3 regions of the Arthrobacter sp. JSM 101049 genome follow, and region 1 is predicted to be linked to each of the others. Evidence: predicted binding sites of a transcription regulator. Region 1 holds the regulator's gene; each other region holds the start of a gene.

Region 1 (5,601 bases):
CTCCTGGACCGAGCCGTCGAGGGCATGGGCGGGCAGAGCCGGCCAGGCCAGCATGAAATGACCAAACAGGTCGTGGAGTCCCTCGACAGCGGACGCCACTTGCTGGTGCAAGCCGGTACGGGAACCGGCAAGTCCCTGGCGTACCTGGTCCCGGCCATCGCCCATGCGCTCGAGTCGGATAAGCCGGTGGTGGTCTCCACGGCGACGCTGGCTCTGCAGGCACAGATCGTCGGACGCGACGTGCCCCGGCTGCTGGAGAACCTCGACGACGAGCTGCTCCGCCGCCTCGATGTGGCCCTGGCCAAGGGCCGATCCAACTACGTGTGCAAGTACAAGCTCGGGGGAGGTTACCCCGACGACGACGAAGGCGCCCTGTTCGCGCTCGACGACCAGGGTTCCGCCCGCCCGCTGACAACCGGCGGAGGTCCGACCTCGGCTCTGGGCCAGGAAGTCGTGCGGGTGCGCGAGTGGGCCGAGGAAACCGAGAGCGGAGACCGCGACGACCTGGTCCCGGGCGTCAGCGAACGCGCATGGCGACAGGTCTCGGTCACCGCCATGGACTGCCTCGGTGCCCAGAAGTGCCCGATGGCCGAGGAATGCTTCAGCGAATTGGCGCGGAAGAAGGCCGGTGAGGCAGACATCGTGATCACCAACCATGCAATGCTTGCCGTGTCCGCATTCGAGGGGCTGGCGGTGCTCCCGGAATTCGACACGGTGATCATCGACGAGGCCCACGAACTCCAGGACCGGGTCACCAGCTCGGTCACCCGGCCCCTGTCGGCGGCCATGGTCACCGCCGCCGCAACGGCCACCCGGCGCAACTGCAAGGGAGTCGCCGTCGAGGCCCTGAGCCAGGCGGGCAAGTCCCTGGCAGCTGCCCTCGAGGGCGTTGCGACCGGGTTGCTCCCCAAGGGGCTGAACGAGGGCCAGCGGGCCGCTGTGGCCGCGGTACGCGAGGCCGCCCGGGTTGCCCTCTCCGATTCCAAACCCGCAAATGGCGATACGGCAGACGGCGGACGGCAGATGGCCCGGTCGCAGTTGATGTACCTGGTGGAACAGTGCGACCGGCTCGATGGACCGTCCGATGAACGCGAGGTGGTGTGGATATCACGCCAGGGGAGCTTCACCCCGGGCGCCGGATACACCGCGGCGGACGACACGGCCCCGGCAACCATCAATGTCGCACCACTGTCGGTTGCCGGCAAGCTGCGCGAGGGGTTGTTCGATGGGCGCACCGTCATCCTGACCTCGGCCACCCTGGCCATCGGCGCCGCCTTCGAGCCGGTGGCCGGATCACTGGGCCTGCTGGGGGAGGGCGCCCCCGCGTGGACCGGCGTCGACGTTGGCAGCCCCTTCGACTACGCGCGGCAAGGCATGCTCTACGTTGCCCGGCATCTGCCCAAGCCATCCCGCAGCCTCGCTCCGGAGGCATTGGATGAGTTGGCGGACCTGATCGATGCATCCGGCGGCGGAGTGCTGGCACTCTTCTCCTCGCGGCGCGCCGCCGAGGAGGCCACCGAAGCCCTCCGGCCGCGTGTGGCCCCCGATATCCTCTGCCAGGGCGAATCGAGCATGTCCTCGCTGGTCCAGCAGTTCGCCGACGAGCGCGATACGTGCCTCTTCGGCACCATGACCCTGTGGCAAGGCGTCGACGTTCCCGGTGACTCGTGCCGGCTGGTCGTCATCGACCGGATCCCCTTTCCCCGGCCGGACGATCCGTTGTCCACCGCCCGCAGCCGGGACGTCGCCCGGCACGGAGGCAACGGCTTCATGGCCGTCTCCGCCTCCCATGCCGCAGTCCGGCTGGCCCAGGGCGCGGGTCGACTGATCCGCTCCACGGCCGACCGCGGCGTGGTCGCCGTGCTGGACTCCCGCCTGGCCACCGAGCGCTACGGGAACTTCCTGCGCGCCTCGCTTCCTCCGATGTGGGCTACGACGGACAAGGACGTCGTCCTCGGTTCGCTGCGCCGCCTGGCCGCCGGAAGCGCATGAAAAGGCAGGGTCCTCCGTCGGCTGACGGAGGACCCTGCGGACATGCCGGGATGGAGTGCAGCTAGATCGAGCGCATCACCGAAACGACCTTGCCCATGACTGTGGCATGGTCGCCGAGGATCGGTTCGTACTGGCGGTTCTGGGGTAGGAGCCAGGTATGCCCGTCACGCTGGCGGAAGGTCTTGACCGTGGCTTCGTCGTCCAGGAGCGCCGCCACGATATCGCCGTTCTCGGCATGCTGTTGGCGGCGCACGACCACCCAGTCCCCATCGCAAATCGCAGCCTCGACCATCGAATCGCCGCTGACCTTGAGCATGAACAACTCACCATGGCCAACCAGCTGGCGGGGAAGCGACATGACGTCCTCCACGGACTGGTCCGCAAGGATCGGCCCACCGGCGGCGATTCTGCCGACCAGCGGAACCCTCGCGACATCCGCGGATTCGTCGGTCCCGATAATCGACAGGGAGGGGCGGGGCTGGCCTGAGAGACTCTCCGGCACCTCCGCCGGTCCCGCCTCGGGGCCGGCCGCACCCGCGATGGTGTCGTCGCCGCGCTGCTGTGCCTGCAGGACCTCCATGGCGCGCGGGCGGCGCGGGTCGCGCCGGATATAGCCGAGCTTTTCCAGTTGTGACAACTGGTGGGTCACGCTGGACAGGCTCGCCAACCCGACCGTGTCACCGATTTCGCGCATCGACGGAGGATACCCCTTGTCGGAGACGGCGCGCTGGATCGTGTCGAGGATTTGCTGTTGCCGATCCGTCAGTTTCTTGGGCGCCTTCTTGGGGGCCGGATTCTCCGCTGGGCTCATGGTCCATCCCGTCCTGGTCGATCGCCGGCGTACCGGAAGTTGTGCGCAATATGTCGGATGCGGCTGGTGGACTCTCGTCGTGCGGCCGATGGTTCCACTCTATGCGACCCACTCGGTTCGTTCAAAGGTTTATTCGAACGTGTCTCGACATTCTTCGTACATAGATGCTAAAAATGATGAAAACATTCGAAGATGCATTCGAAGAAGGGCTGATGGCCCGTAAGCAGGTTCCCGCTACGGCGGGCCGACAGGAAGGCAAGACCATGGCGCAAATCGCAATCGCAGCCCCGGTGTTCGTCGGAGCGGGCCGCACCGGTGTCCCGTCGGCATCCAAGCGGGCACGAGGCCCGGAGGCGTCCCCCGCACCCCTCCAGCTGACCCGTCGCGGCCGCTTTATCCTGATCGGACTGCCGCTGATGCTCGCTGCCACGGCTGCCATCGTCCTGGCGGGCATCTTCACTGCACCGGTCATGGCGTCGGGAGCTGCGGAAACCAGGCCCGTCGAGGCGACTACGGTTTCCGTCATGGACGGGGACACCATCTGGGAGCTCGCCGCCGAGTTCGCCCCGGAGCGTGACCGCCAGCAGGTCGTGGCCGAAATCACCGAAATGAACGACCTGCGCGGCTCCGTGCTCGTTCCCGGACAGGAGATCTTCGTCCCCACCGGTGATTGAGGCCGGAATATGACCCCAGAGCTGCCCGTGATTCCCGGCATGGGCCATGGGCCAATAGAATGGTGCGGTGAGTAATCAGCTGGAAAAACTGGCCAAGCTGCCGCTGCGGGACAACCTGCGTGGCATCGAACCCTACGGCGCGCCCCAACTCGATGTCGCCGTCCTGCTGAACGTCAACGAAAACACCCATCCCCTCCCGGAAGCCGTCCGCCAGGCCATCGCCGACGACGTTGCGGACGCGGCAACCGGCTTGAACCGCTATCCGGATCGGGAATTCACCGAACTGCGCGAGCGTCTCGCCGCGTATCTCGGCCACGGTCTGAGGCCGGAAAACCTCTGGGCCGCGAACGGCTCCAACGAGGTGCTGCAACAGATCCTGCAGGCCTTCGGCGGCCCCGGACGCACCGTGATGAGCTTCCCGCCGACCTACTCGATGTACCCCCTGTTGGCCAGCGGCACCGACACCACCTACATCGCCGGTGAACGAAGCGAGGACTTCCAGCTCACCGCGGCCTCCGCCGCCCGGCAGGTCACCTCCGCGGCCCCGAACATCGTCATCCTGTGCTCCCCGAACAACCCCACCGGGACCGCATTGGGCCTCGACGTGGTCGAAGCCGTGTACGAGGCCGGACGGGCCAGCAACTCCATCGTCATCGTCGATGAGGCCTACGCCGAATTCGCCCTGGCCGGCACCGAATCGGCACTCACCCTGATCCCCGGCCGGGAACGCCTGATCGTCACGCGGACCATGAGCAAGGCCTTCGCCTTGGCGGGCGCCCGACTCGGCTACCTCGCCGCCGCCCCGGAGATCGCCGACGCGCTTCGGCTGGTCCGGCTGCCCTACCACCTCTCGGCGGTCACCCAGGCCACCGCGAACGCGGCCCTCAAGCACGTGGACGCGCTGCTGGCCACTGTCGAGGACATCAAGGGCCAGCGCGACCGGATCGTCGCCGAGCTGAAGCGGCTGGGCCTGACGCCGGCCGTCAGCGACTCAAATTTCGTCTTCTTCGGCGGCCTCGAGCACTCGGGCCACGTCTGGCAGGGTTTGCTGGACGCCGGTGTGCTGGTCCGCGACGTCGGAATCCCCGGGCACTTGCGTGTTACCGCAGGCACCGAAGCCGAGACCACGGCCTTCCTCGAAGCGCTTGAAGCGCTCGTGGGTGGCACCGCCCGTCCTGCCCCCGGGCTGGAAGGCTAGACTTAACCCCCGGGTGGTCCGAGTGCTGCCCGTTCCCCCACACCAAAGGATTGTCTGTGTCTGCAGAACTGCCCAGCGGCCGCCGTGCCCGGTTGGAGCGCACCACGAGCGAGTCCACCGTCGTCGTCGAACTCGACCTCGACGGAACGGGCGTCGCGAACATCAGCACCAGTGTCCCGTTCTACGACCACATGCTGACGGCACTGGCGAAGCATTCACTCATCGACCTCACCGTCCAGGCGACGGGGGACACCCACATCGACGTGCACCACACCGTTGAGGACGTGGCCATCACCCTGGGGGAGGTGCTGCGCACGGCCCTGGGCAACAAGGCGGGAATCCGCCGGTTCGGCCAAGCCACGATCCCGCTGGACGAGGCACTGGCACACGCCGTCGTCGACATCTCGGGACGGCCCTACCTGGTCCACGGCGGGGAACCGGCCGGGCAGGAGTACCACCTCATCGGAGGCCACTTCACCGGATCGCTGACGCGGCATGTCTTCGAGGCGCTGACGCTCCACGCGCAGATCTGCCTGCACATGCGCGTCCTGGGCGGCCGCGACCCGCACCACATCGTGGAAGCCCAGTTCAAGGCGTTTGCCCGGGCGCTCCGGGAAGCCATCGAACCCGACGTCCGCACCGGCGGTGCGATCCCCTCGACGAAGGGGGCCCTGTAGATGCCGGGCCCACGCATCACCGTGCTGGACTACGGGTCGGGAAACATCCGATCCGCCGTCCGCGCCCTTGAACACGTCGGTGCGGAGGTCACCCTCAGCCGCGCGGCGGAGGACATCCGCGAAGCCGACGGCCTCGTGGTCCCCGGGGTGGGTGCCTTCGCCAGTGTCATGCAGGCTCTGAACGACGTGGGGGCGGGGCCCCTCATCGGCCGTCGCATCGCCGGCGGAAGGCCCGTTCTGGGCATCTGC
Region 2 (5,601 bases), on a different contig from region 1:
CACAGATGTTCCACCTGGCCCAGCGTCTGGGCGGCACGTTGACCGGCGAACACGGGGTCGGCCTGCTCAAGCGCGATTGGCTGCAGGAGGAACTGGGGGATGTCTCCCTGGGAATCCAGCGCGCGATCCGCGACGTGTTCAATCCGGACGGTTTGCTGAACCCCGGCAGGGCGATCTGAGGGTGCCGGATTCAGGGCCGAGGCAGCCCGTGCCCGTGTCGGACGCAGCCGACCCGCCGGCGCCGCGGCGAACCTATGATGCGCTGCTGTCCGATATTGAGGCGGGGCTGGGCTCGGGGCAGCTGCGCCTGGGGGACCGGCTTACGGGGGAACGCGCCCTGGCCGAGAAATACGGCATCTCCCGCGCCTCGGTCCGCGAAGCCGTCCGCATCCTCGACGTCATGGGCATCCTGCAGGTCCCCACCAATGCCGGCCCGAAGTCGGGGCCGGTCATCGTCTCGAACCCGTCGCTGGGCTTCTCGGCCGCGCTCCGGTTCCACCTCGCGGCCAAGCGGCTCCCGGTTGCGGACATCGTGGAAACACGCATCCTGCTGGAGACCTGGGCCGCCCGGAACGCCCCAGAGCGGGCGGAACTCGCCGGTCTGGAGGAGGCGCGTGCACTGCTCGAGGCCATGGACGCACCGGGCCTGGACCCCGAGGAGTTCCACGGGCTCGACGCCCGCTTCCACGTGGCGCTGAGCAGGTTGGGCGGCAACGCGGTCGTCGAGACGCTGATGGAGGCCCTGGGAAGTTCCATCAGCGGCTACATCCGCGAGGCGATGGAGGCGGCGGGTGGCTCGCCGGAGGTCCTGGACGACTTGAAGTCGCAGCACCACGCGATCTTCGACGCCGTCCGGGACGGAGACCGGCAGGCGGCGGCGGACATGATCCAGGGCCATGTCTCCTGGCTCCACGACCGGGCCCGGTAGCCAGGCCCGCCGACAGCCGCCCGACGCGGTTAGAGCCTGACGACCATCTTGCCGGTGTTCGCCCCGCGCAGCAGGTCCAGGAAGGCCCGGACCGCGTGGTCCAGGCCGTCGACGACGGTTTCGTCGAAGACGATGTCGCCCCGGACCAGCCATGCGCCGACCTGGTCGGCGAAGGCCCCGAAGTGCTGCTGGTAGTGGCCGACGGTGAATCCCTCCAGACGCAGTCCCCGCGTAACCAGGTTGGCCATGTTCCGCGGCCCCGGAGCCGGCTCGGTGGCGTTGTACTGGGAGATCGCCCCGCACAGTGCCACGCGTCCGCCGTCGTTCATCGCCCCGATGGCGGCCTCGAGGTGCTCTCCGCCGACGTTGTCGAAGTAGACGTCGATGCCCTCGGGAGCAGCGCTGGCCAGCTGCCCGTCGATGTCGCCGTCCTTGTAGTTGAAGGCCGCGTCGAAGCCGTACCGGGAGGTCAGCAGGTCGATCTTCTCCTGGCTGCCGGCGGAGCCGATGACCCGGGCGGCGCCCTTGAGCCGCGCGATCTGCCCGACCATGGTGCCCACGGCGCCGGCGGCCCCCGAGACGAAAACGGTGTCGCCCTCCTGCAGGGACGCGATCTCCAGCAGGCCGACCCACGCGGTCAGTCCGGTCATGCCCAGCGTGCCCAGGTAGACCGACAGCGGCAGTCCGGGCAGTTCGGCGACGGCGCGGAAGTCGGCGGCCGGGCCCTGGGCGATGTCGCGCCAGCCCTGGCTGTGCAGGACCGGCGTGCCGACGGCCAGGGATTCGTCCCGGCTCTCGACGACGCGGCCGACCGCGCCCCCGGTCATGACCTCGTCGAGCCGGAAGGGCGGGACGTAGGACTTCACGTCGTTCATGCGCCCGCGCATGTAGGGGTCGACCGAGATGAACTCGTTGGCGACGCGGACCTCGCCCGCGTCCAGCGCCGGGAGATCGACGACGGCGGTGCGGAAGTTGTCCTGGTCGGGCCATCCGGTGGGGCGGCTGGCGAGCTGGATGTGCGTGCTGGAGGTCATGGTTCTGCTCCCTCGGACGAGTGGTGTCGCGGTCTGCGATGACCCTACAATATTGGAACGACCAGTACACAATGGGAATTCGAGACGAAGTTCACCCACGGCGCACCGCCGCAGGGCGAACGGGACAAGCGACCGGGACAGGCGGCAGCACAGATGGCACGGACCAGGGCATTCGACACCGACGAGGTCGTCCGCGCAGCGCGGGAGGTCTTCTGGACCTGGGGCTACGACGCCGCGGCGATGCCGGAACTGGAGCGGTCCACCGGGCTGGGGCGGTCGAGCCTCTACAACGCCTTCGGGTCCAAGCGGGGACTGTTCGACGCCGCCGTGCAGAGCTACCTGGACGAGGTCGTCCGCCCCCGCCTTGCTGCCTTGGCCGCCGCGCCGACGGGGGCTGAGGGCCTGCGCGGGTACTTCGACTCCATCGCCGAGGCCGTGCTGGGCAGCGCGGGCGGCCAACAACGGGGATGCCTGCTGCTGGCTGCCGCGTCGGGGCGCAGCGGGCAGGACGACGAGGTCCGCTCCGCCGTGGATGCCTACCGCGCGGAGGTCACCGGCGCCTTCGCCGCCGCACTGCTCCGCGACGTCCCCGCGGCGGGGGACGGGGCGTCCGCCGCACGGGTCGCCGACGGCGCCCGGCTGCTGTTCGCCCTGTTGACGGCCGGCATGGCCCTGGCGCGCATCAACGGAGAGGAGGCCGCGGCGACACTGCGGGCGGCCGCGGACTTCACCGGACCCTTGGCGCCCTGCTGAAGGCCGTCTCCGCCGCCGGTGTCGGAGGGCAGGGATGCCCCATCTGGTGCGCGCCCCTGCGGTGCTAGAGTTGTCATCGAAAGTATGTTCTACTCCAGGGGGTTGTCGTGTTTGGTCAGGACCCCGTCCACGTGCCCCCTCCCGGCACCGGGCCCGGGGAAGACATCCCGGGCGGCTCCACCGTGGGGCGACAAGCCAGCGGCTTCCCCTCGCCGGCCCGTGACTACTTCCACGGCGGCATCGACCTGAACCGCCACCTGATCCGCGACCGCACCTCGACGTTCATCATGCGCGTCTCCGGCAATTTGATGGCCGCTTCGGGCATCTGCGAAGGCGACGAGGTGATCGTCGACCGTTCCGTGGAGCCCCGGGACGGGAAGGTGGTCATCGCCGTGCTCGACGGTGAACTGGTCATCCGACGGCTCGCCGCCGACGCATCCGGGGTCAGCCTGCAGACCGACGAGCCGTCCTCCCGGCCGCTCGCCGTCCCGCAGCTGGAGGACCTGAAGATCTGGGGCGTCGTCACGCGCTGCCTGCACCATGTCTGAGCCCCCGGGGGTCGGAGGGCAGCCGAACGCGGGGGCCCGGTCCACCCTGGTGCCAGTGGCCTATGTTGTCTTCCGGCGCGGCGAAGAGGTCCTGCTCCAATTGCGCCGCGGAACCGGGTACATGGACGGCTGGTGGTCAACGGCAGCTGCAGGCCATGTCGAGGCCGGTGAATCCGTCGAGGAGGCGGCAGCCCGGGAGGCACTTGAGGAACTCGGGGTCGTCGTTGCCCCCGCCGACCTGATGCCGTTGAGCGTGATGCACCGGGCCCAGCTGGACGGCACCGACACCGCCCGGGTCGACTTCTTCTTCACCTGCACGAACTGGACCGGCTGCCCCCGCGTCCGGGAAGCAGACAAGGCCTCCGAGGTCGGGTGGTTCGCCATCGACGACCTGCCCCACCTGCTGGTCCCGCACGAACGCCATGTGCTGGAGCGCCTCCAAACGGGCCTGCCACCGATCATCTCGCATGGCTTCGGCACTGCCGGATCCGCGGAACCCTGCCGCACGGACAGCCGGGGGCAGCGGTGAGCGCCATGCGCCTGGCGCTGGTGGACGTGAACAACTTCTATGTCTCCTGCGAGCGCGCCTTCGACCCACGGCTGGAAGGGCGCCCCGTCGTCGTGCTCTCGAACAACGACGGATGCGTCGTCGCGCGCTCGGAGGAGGCCAAGCGGGCGGGGATCAAGACCGGCACGCCGTGGTTCCAGGTGCAGGGCCGTGCCACGGCGCTGGGCCTGGTGGCCCGGTCGAGCAATTACGAGCTCTACGGGGACATGTCCGCGCGGGTCATGGAGGTGATCGGCCGGTTCGGGGCGTGGCAGGAGGTCTACTCCATCGACGAGTCGTTCATCGGGCTGCCCGGAGACGAGGGGGCGCTGCGGTCGACGGCCGGGCGGATCCGGGAGGCGGTCTGGCGCCATGTCGGGGTGCCGGTCTGCGTGGGCGTGGCACCGACGAAGACGCTGGCCAAGTTCGCCAACCACGTGGCCAAGCGCAACCCGGGCCTGGGTGGGGTCTGTTCGCTGGGCAGCGTTCCGGACGAGGAGATCCGGCGCATCCAGTCACGCGTTCCCGTCACGGGGTTGTGGGGCGTGGGCGGGCGGACCGGGAAGCGGCTCAATGCGCTGGGCATCGACACGATCGCCGACCTGCGGGATGCCGATCCGCTGATGATCCGCAAGAAGTTCTCCGTGGTGCTCCAGCGCACCGTGCTCGAACTCAACGGCACCCCCTGCATCCCCGAGGTGGAGGAACGGGCGGACAAGGCGCAGATCATGTTCTCGCGCAGCTTCTCGACCCCGGTCACCACGAGTGCCGACATGGAGCAGGTCATGGCGCTGTACGCCCAACGCGGTGCCGCCCGGCTGGCGGCCGAGGGCCTGCGGGCCTCGATGCTCACTGTCAGCGCCGGGGTCAGCCGGTTCGCGGCCGCCGCCCCGGCCTCCGGTTCCGGGGAAGGGGCCGACGCGCAGGCCCCCGGGCCGCAGGCGTCGAACCCGGTCGTGTCCGTCCGGCTGCCCGCGCCGACGCAGGATCCGATCGTGCTGACCCGCGCCGCCGTATCGGCGATGCGCGGGCGCATGGTGCCGGACACCCGGTATGTGCGTGCCGGGGTGATGTTCTCCGGGCTCGAGCCGGCCACCGGGCAGGCCACGTTCGACGCGTTCACCGACGAGGCAGGGCAGCCGGACATGGGCACGCTGCTCGGCGACGTTCGGGCCCGGTTCGGCGAGGCGGCCATCGGGTTAGGCCATGCGGGGCTGGCCGAGCCGGCGGGGTGGACCATGAAGCGGGAGTTCGCCTCCCCGCGCTACACCACCGACTGGGCGGATCTGCCGGTCGTCTCCGCCTGAGCATGGTCCGGCGGCAGCCAGCGGCTCCGTCGGTGCACGATGCGTGCCCGGGCCGGCCGGGAGGGTAACCTGATGACGTTTTGCCCGCACTGCCCGAACCGGAGGCCCCATGTCGTCAGCGTCCACCGGTCCACGGTCCCAGGGCTGGTTGTGGACGCTGGTGGTTGCGGGTTTCTTCTCGCAGACGGCGCTGAACCTCGTCCGCCCGGTCACCACCTACAAGCTCATCGACCTGGGCGCCGACGCGACGGCCGTCGGCCTGGTGACCGCCGCCTACGCCATCCTCCCGGTGGTCAGTGCCATGTGGCTGGGCCGGTTAACCGACCGGATCCCGGGGCTGCGCGTGATGGTCGGCATCGGCGCCCTCGTCCTCGCCGCCGGTGCCGCCGCACTGGCGCTCGCCGGCACCATCGTCTGGGTGGCCGCCGCCAGCGCCGTGCTGGGCATGGGCCACCTCATCTTCACGATCGCCGGGCAATCGGCC
Region 3 (5,601 bases), on a different contig from region 1:
GGACGTCCGCCGGAGCAACGGCCGGGGTATCTTGCCGCGCTGGCCGACGCGGCCCACGAGCTTGCCCTGGCATTGGCCAGCACCCGGCTGCTGGTGGTGGCCGGGGTCAACGGGGCCGCCGCAGGGGCCGGGCTGGGGCTGGTGCTCAACGCCGATTGGGTCCTGGTCGCCGAGGAGGCCACGCTGCTCGCCGCGTACGCGGGCCTGGGACTGACCCCCGATACCGGGGTGTCCTACCTGCTGCCCCGGGTGGTCGGCCACCCACGAGCGGTGGAGCTGACGCTGGGTGGCCGCCGGCTCTCGGGCAATGAGGCCGTGGCCTGGGGCCTGGCCAACGCGTCGGCCCCGGCAGCCGTCTTCGACGGGGAACTCACCGTGGCCGAAGACGCCTTCCTCCAGGGAGCGGTGCGGACCCTGGCCCCCACCAAACGGCTGCTCCGGGCGGAAATGCTCGAGGGGTACGCCGACCACCTACGCGAGGAATCGGCGCGCATCGCGGCCCTGGCGGATCACCCGGATACGGTGCGCCGCGTCAACCGGTTCGCCGGGCGCTGACCCATCGGAAGCGCGGCACCGGGTGGCTAGACTGGCGGTGACCGCACCCCTCGAGAGGAAGGCCACCATGGGCAACGCCGTTTCCACGCTGCAGGACATCCCGCTCACCCTCAACGACGGGACCGGGACCACCTTCGGCGACGCCTTCGGCGGGCGGGTCGTCCTGGTCGTCAACGTGGCCTCCCGGTGCGGATTCACTCCCCAATACGCCGGGCTGGAGGAGCTGTACACCACCTACCGGGAGCAGGGGCTGATGGTCCTGGGCGTACCGTGCAACCAGTTCAAGGAGCAAGAACCGGGGACCGACGCGGAGATCGGCCAGTTCTGCCAGGCCACCTACGGCGTGACGTTCCCGCTGGCGCGCAAGGCCGACGTCAACGGCCCCGACGCACATCCGCTCTACCGTGAACTCACCGCCTACCCCACGGGCGAGGTCCAGGACGTCGCCTGGAACTTCGAGAAGTTCCTCGTCGGCCGCGACGGCCAGGTCCTGGGGCGGTTCCGCTCCGCCGTGGAGCCCCTCTCCAACGAACTCGTCGACGCGGTGCGCGCCGCACTGTAGAACACCCGCAGCAGTGAAGGAGACCTGGCCACGATGACGACTGCCGCCGACCCGATCGAGGTCCTGCGCCGCCGCACCAGCGAGAAGTGGACGGCCCACCCGGACGACGTGCTGCCGATGTTCGTCGCGGAAATGGACTACGGACTGGCACCCGCCATCCAGGTCGCCCTCCGCGAGGCGATCGAGACGGGGGACACCGGCTACGTCAATCCCCACGACACCCGGGCCGCAGCGGCATTCGCCGGCTTCGCGGCCGACGCCTGGGACTGGTCCCCGGCACCCGACCGGATGGCCTACACCACCGACGTCAGCGTGGTCATCGTCGAGTCGCTGCGCCGGTTGATCTCCCCGGGTGACGGGGTGGTCATCACCCCGCCCGTCTACCCGCCGTTCTTCGACCTGGTCCCCGAAGCCGGGGGAACCGTCGTCGAGGTGCCCCTGCTCGACGAGGCCGATGCCTACCGCCTCGACGTGGACGGGATCGACCGCGCGCTGGCCGCCGGGGCGAAGGCCGTGCTGCTGTGCAATCCGCACAACCCCCTCGGGCTCGTCCACGACCGCGCCACCTTGGCCCGCCTGTCCCATGTGGTGGCGCGCCACGGTGCGTTCGTCGTCAGCGACGAGATCCACGCACCGCTGACGCACGCCGGGACGCGCTTCACCCCGTACCTGAGCGTGTCCGAAGAGGCCCGCGACCATGGCATCGCCGCGGAATCCGGCAGCAAGGCCTTCAACCTCGCTGGCCTGAAGACGGCCATGTTCGCCGCGGCGTCGGAACCGATGGCGGCCCTGATCCGCTCCCTGCCCGGGGAAGTCTCCGCCAGGACGGGCCTCTTCGGCCTGATCGCCACCCGCGAGGGCTTCGGGGCCAGCCGGGACTGGTTGTCCTCGACCATCGCCGCCATCGAGTCGAACGTCGCCCTGCTGGATGCCCAACTGGCCGAGAAGCTCCCTGCCGTGCGCTGGCGCCGACCCGAGGCGTCCTACCTGGCCTGGCTGGACCTGCGCGCCCTGGACTGGGGCGCCGATCCTGCGGCCTATGCGCTCGAGCAGGCCCGCGTCGCCTTGGTCAGGGGTCTGGACTTCGGTTCGCAGGGCGCCGGCTTCGCGCGCATGAACCTGGCCTGTGCGCCTGGGATGGTCATCGAGGCCGTGGACCGGCTCTCGGCCGCCGCTAGCGCTGGAAGTCGATGACCTGACGCACTGCCCGCCCGGCGGCCAGCTCGTCCATCGCCTCGTTGATGTCCTCCAGCCCGATGTGCCGGGTGACCAGACGCTCCAGCGGCAGCTTGCCCTCCCGCCAGAGTTCGACAAAGCGCGGGATGTCACGGGACGGGACGGCCGAGCCCAGGTAGGACCCGACGATCGAGCGGGCCTGCGCGGTCAGCCCGAGCGGGCTGATCCGGGACACGGCGTCGGGTGCGGGGAGTCCGACGGTGACCGTCGTGCCACCGGCGCCCGTGAGGGTAACTGCGGTCTCAAAGGCGACCGGGTGTCCCGCCGCCTCGATGACGAAAGGCGCCGTGATGCCCCGTTCGCCTGCCTGCTCGGGGGGCAGGGCGTCGTCGGCTCCGAGATCGCGGGCCAGCTCCAGCTTCTCCGGCTGCTGGTCGATGCCGGTGACCCGGCCGGACGTGACGGCGCGGGCCACCATGAGCGCGGCCATGCCGACTCCGCCGAGGCCGACGACGATGATGTCGTCCTCCGGTCCCGGGCGGGCTGCGTTGAGCACCGCGCCACCGCCGGTGAGCACCGCGCATCCCAGAACCGCGGCGATGGCCGGCGGGACGTCGGAGGCGACCGGGACCACCGACCTCCGATCCACGACGGCCCCCGTCGCGAATCCCGAAACCCCCAGGTGGTGGTGGATCGGCTCGCCGTCCGCAGCCGTCCCGCGGCTCAACCGGCGGCCGCCTCCGAGGAGTTCACCGGTGTTGTTGGAGGCGCTCCCGGCCGAACAGGGCAGCCGGCCGCCCGTTGAGCATTCGGCGCACTCGCCGCACCGCGGCAGGAAGACCATCACCACGCGCTGGCCTGGCTGGAGGTCGTCCACGCCGTCGCCGAGCTCCTCGACGATCCCGGCTGCCTCGTGGCCCAGGAGCATGGGCAGCGGCCGGACACGGTTCCCGTCCACGACCGACAGGTCCGAATGGCAGACACCGGCTGCCTCGATCCGGATCCTGACCTCGCCGGGGCCGGGCGCCGCGAGGGTCAGTTCCTGCACCCGCAGGGGACCGGAGCCGGCGAATGGCCGGTTCGCCCCGATCGTTTCGAGGACCGCGCCGCGGATGGTGGTCGAGCCCGAAGGTGTGATGCCAGTCATGAAGACACCCTAATGCCCTGCCGCTGCTGCCGCTGGCCGAAAACGGGCCAGGGAGGGGAGCGGCAGGGGCGGGAGGTCAGAACAGCGTGGGCTGGGGCTCCAGGCCCAGCGACGGGACGGTCGAAGGACCTTGCCCGGTCCGGTTCCCCGCGTCGGCACGTCCGCGATCCATGCGCCGCGGTGCCGGGGTATCCGCGTCGGTCTTGTAGTCCAGGCCGTGGCGACGCAGCAGCGGCTTGACCCGATGGGCCAGCCACGCGCGGTAGTCGGCAGGGGCGTAGGCGGAGCGGGCATACATGGAGTGGTAGGCGCTGCCCAGGTGCGGGTAGTCGCGTTCGATCCAGGACAGGAACCATTCGCGGGCGCCCGGGCGCAGGTGCAGTGCGCCGTAGATGACGCTGGTGGCCCCGGCCTCTTTGAGGGCGGCCAGTGCGTGGTCCAGGTGCTCCGTCGAGTCCGTGAGGTAGGGCAGGATCGGCATCAGGAAGGCGGTGACGTTGAAGCCCCGGTCCGCAGCGGCCCGCACCGTGGCCAGCCGGGCGGCGGTGCTCGGGGTGCCGGGCTCGATGCGCTGCTGCAGGTCGTCGTCGAAGATGGCGATCGACATCGAGATGTCCACGGGAACTTGGGTGGCTGCCTGTTCGAGCAGGGGCAGGTCCCGGCGCAGCAGGGTGCCCTTGGTGAGGATCGACATCGGGGTGCCGTGCTCGGCCAGCGCGGAGATGATGCCAGGCATCAGCTCATACCGGCCCTCCGCGCGCTGGTACGGATCGGTGTTGGTGCCCAGGGCGACCAGCTCGTGGCCCCAGCGCGGCTTGGCGACCTCGGCACGCAGGACGTCGGCGATGTTGACCTTGACGACGACCTGGGAGTCGAAGTCCTTGCCGGTGTCCAGGTCCAGGTAGCGGTGCGTGTTGCGTGCGAAGCAGTAGACGCAGGCGTGCGAGCAGCCACGGAACGGGTTGACGGTCCAGCCGAATGGCATGTTGCTTGAGGCGGGGACCTTGTTCAGCGCCGATTTGGCCAGCACCTCGTGGAAGGCCATCCCCGCGAATTCCGGTGTCCGCACGGTCCGCACCAGCCCGCGCACGCCGAAGAGCTCCGGCGTCGGCGCGTCGGAGGCGGGCGCCGTGGCCAGGTTCTGGGAGCTCCACCTCATGCCAACGATTAGAACACACGTTCTAACGCCGTGCAATATGAGGAGCAGGCAAGGTGAAGACAGGGTGGGTACGGAAACGCCCCGGCCCCGGCGCCGGGGTGGGCTCCGCGACCGGGGCGAGTGCCGGCGTCGTACCCGGCAGCTACGGGTCCGGCTGCTACTTGACCAGCTCGGGGTAGTGGATCGCGGCGGTCTCCGGGTGGGCGCGCAGCCAGCCTTTCAGGACGTTGGCGCCGTAGGAGGAGAGCATCGGGTTGGTGGGGTCGTCGGAGACGCCGCGGGCCGCGGCAGCCAGGTCGGCGGGCAGCGGGACCGTGTCGATGACCGAGTCCAGCCGCGGCGACCAGAAGAAGGGCACCGAGTAGCGGTCCACGCCCGCCGGCGGAGCGGTGACGCGGTGGATCGTGGCCATCAGGTAGCCGTTCGTCGCGACCTCGAGCATCTCGCCGAGGTTCACCACCAGGGCGCCGGAGATCGGCTCGACGGTGATCCACTCGTCCTGGCCGTAGGGCTTGACCTCCAGGCCGCCGACGAGGTCCTGCAGCAGCAGGGTGACGAAGCCGTAGTCGGCGTGCAGGCCCACGCCCTGGGTGCCGGCCTCGGGGACCTGGCCGCCGACGTAGTGCACCAGCTTGCCCATCCAGGCCGGGGCGGCCTCGAACGGCTCGGCGAAGTAGTCCTCAGGCAGGCCGAGCGAGACGGAGATCGCCGCCAGCAGCTCGGCGCCGACGCGGGACATCAGGTCAGCCCAGGCCATGGCCACGCGCTCGAGCTCGGGGAACGATTCCGGCCACTGGTTGGGGCCCTGCAGGTTCAGGTAGGGGCGGTCGGCCGGGTAGGAGTCCAGCACCTGGCGCTCGGGGCCGTAGTCGATCTGCTCGCGCGAGTCGGCCCGGCCCTGGGTCATCTCCTTGCCCAGCCGCGTGTAGCCACGGAACTGGGCGGAGGTGCGGTTGTCCAGCTTTAACCGCTCCTCGAGGGGCAGCTTGAAGAAGGCGTCCA

Evidence for each region. The regulator LexA, encoded in region 1, represses DNA repair genes until DNA is damaged. The targets are predictions, from matches to a motif close to TCGAACANNTGTTCGA.
Region 2: the regulator LexA is predicted to act here: its motif matches at 2,792-2,807, upstream of AB8M85_RS09575 (LexA family protein).
Region 3: the regulator LexA is predicted to act here: its motif matches at 4,609-4,624, upstream of AB8M85_RS11195 (Rv2578c family radical SAM protein).

The regions. Positions count from the first base shown of each region.
Region 1 is NZ_JBGFFC010000010.1:34,600-40,200, reverse strand. Features, by position in the region: gene AB8M85_RS16660 (ATP-dependent DNA helicase) at 1-1,992, shown strand, start outside; gene lexA (transcriptional repressor LexA) at 2,054-2,803, opposite strand; gene AB8M85_RS16650 (LysM peptidoglycan-binding domain-containing protein) at 3,067-3,477, shown strand; gene AB8M85_RS16645 (histidinol-phosphate transaminase) at 3,545-4,675, shown strand; gene hisB (imidazoleglycerol-phosphate dehydratase HisB) at 4,732-5,352, shown strand; gene hisH (imidazole glycerol phosphate synthase subunit HisH) at 5,353-5,601, shown strand, end outside.
Region 2 is NZ_JBGFFC010000003.1:26,021-31,621, reverse strand. Features, by position in the region: gene AB8M85_RS09595 (FAD-binding oxidoreductase) at 1-179, shown strand, start outside; gene AB8M85_RS09590 (FadR/GntR family transcriptional regulator) at 215-928, shown strand; gene AB8M85_RS09585 (NADP-dependent oxidoreductase) at 958-1,962, opposite strand; gene AB8M85_RS09580 (TetR/AcrR family transcriptional regulator) at 2,116-2,715, shown strand; gene AB8M85_RS09575 (LexA family protein) at 2,880-3,263, shown strand; gene AB8M85_RS09570 (NUDIX domain-containing protein) at 3,319-3,792, shown strand; gene AB8M85_RS09565 (Y-family DNA polymerase) at 3,798-5,117, shown strand; gene AB8M85_RS09560 (MFS transporter) at 5,227-5,601, shown strand, end outside.
Region 3 is NZ_JBGFFC010000003.1:368,375-373,975, reverse strand. Features, by position in the region: gene AB8M85_RS11215 (enoyl-CoA hydratase/isomerase family protein) at 1-555, shown strand, start outside; gene AB8M85_RS11210 (glutathione peroxidase) at 623-1,117, shown strand; gene AB8M85_RS11205 (MalY/PatB family protein) at 1,151-2,311, shown strand; gene AB8M85_RS11200 (alcohol dehydrogenase catalytic domain-containing protein) at 2,292-3,440, opposite strand; gene AB8M85_RS11195 (Rv2578c family radical SAM protein) at 3,517-4,599, opposite strand; gene AB8M85_RS11190 (isopenicillin N synthase family dioxygenase) at 4,757-5,601, opposite strand, start outside.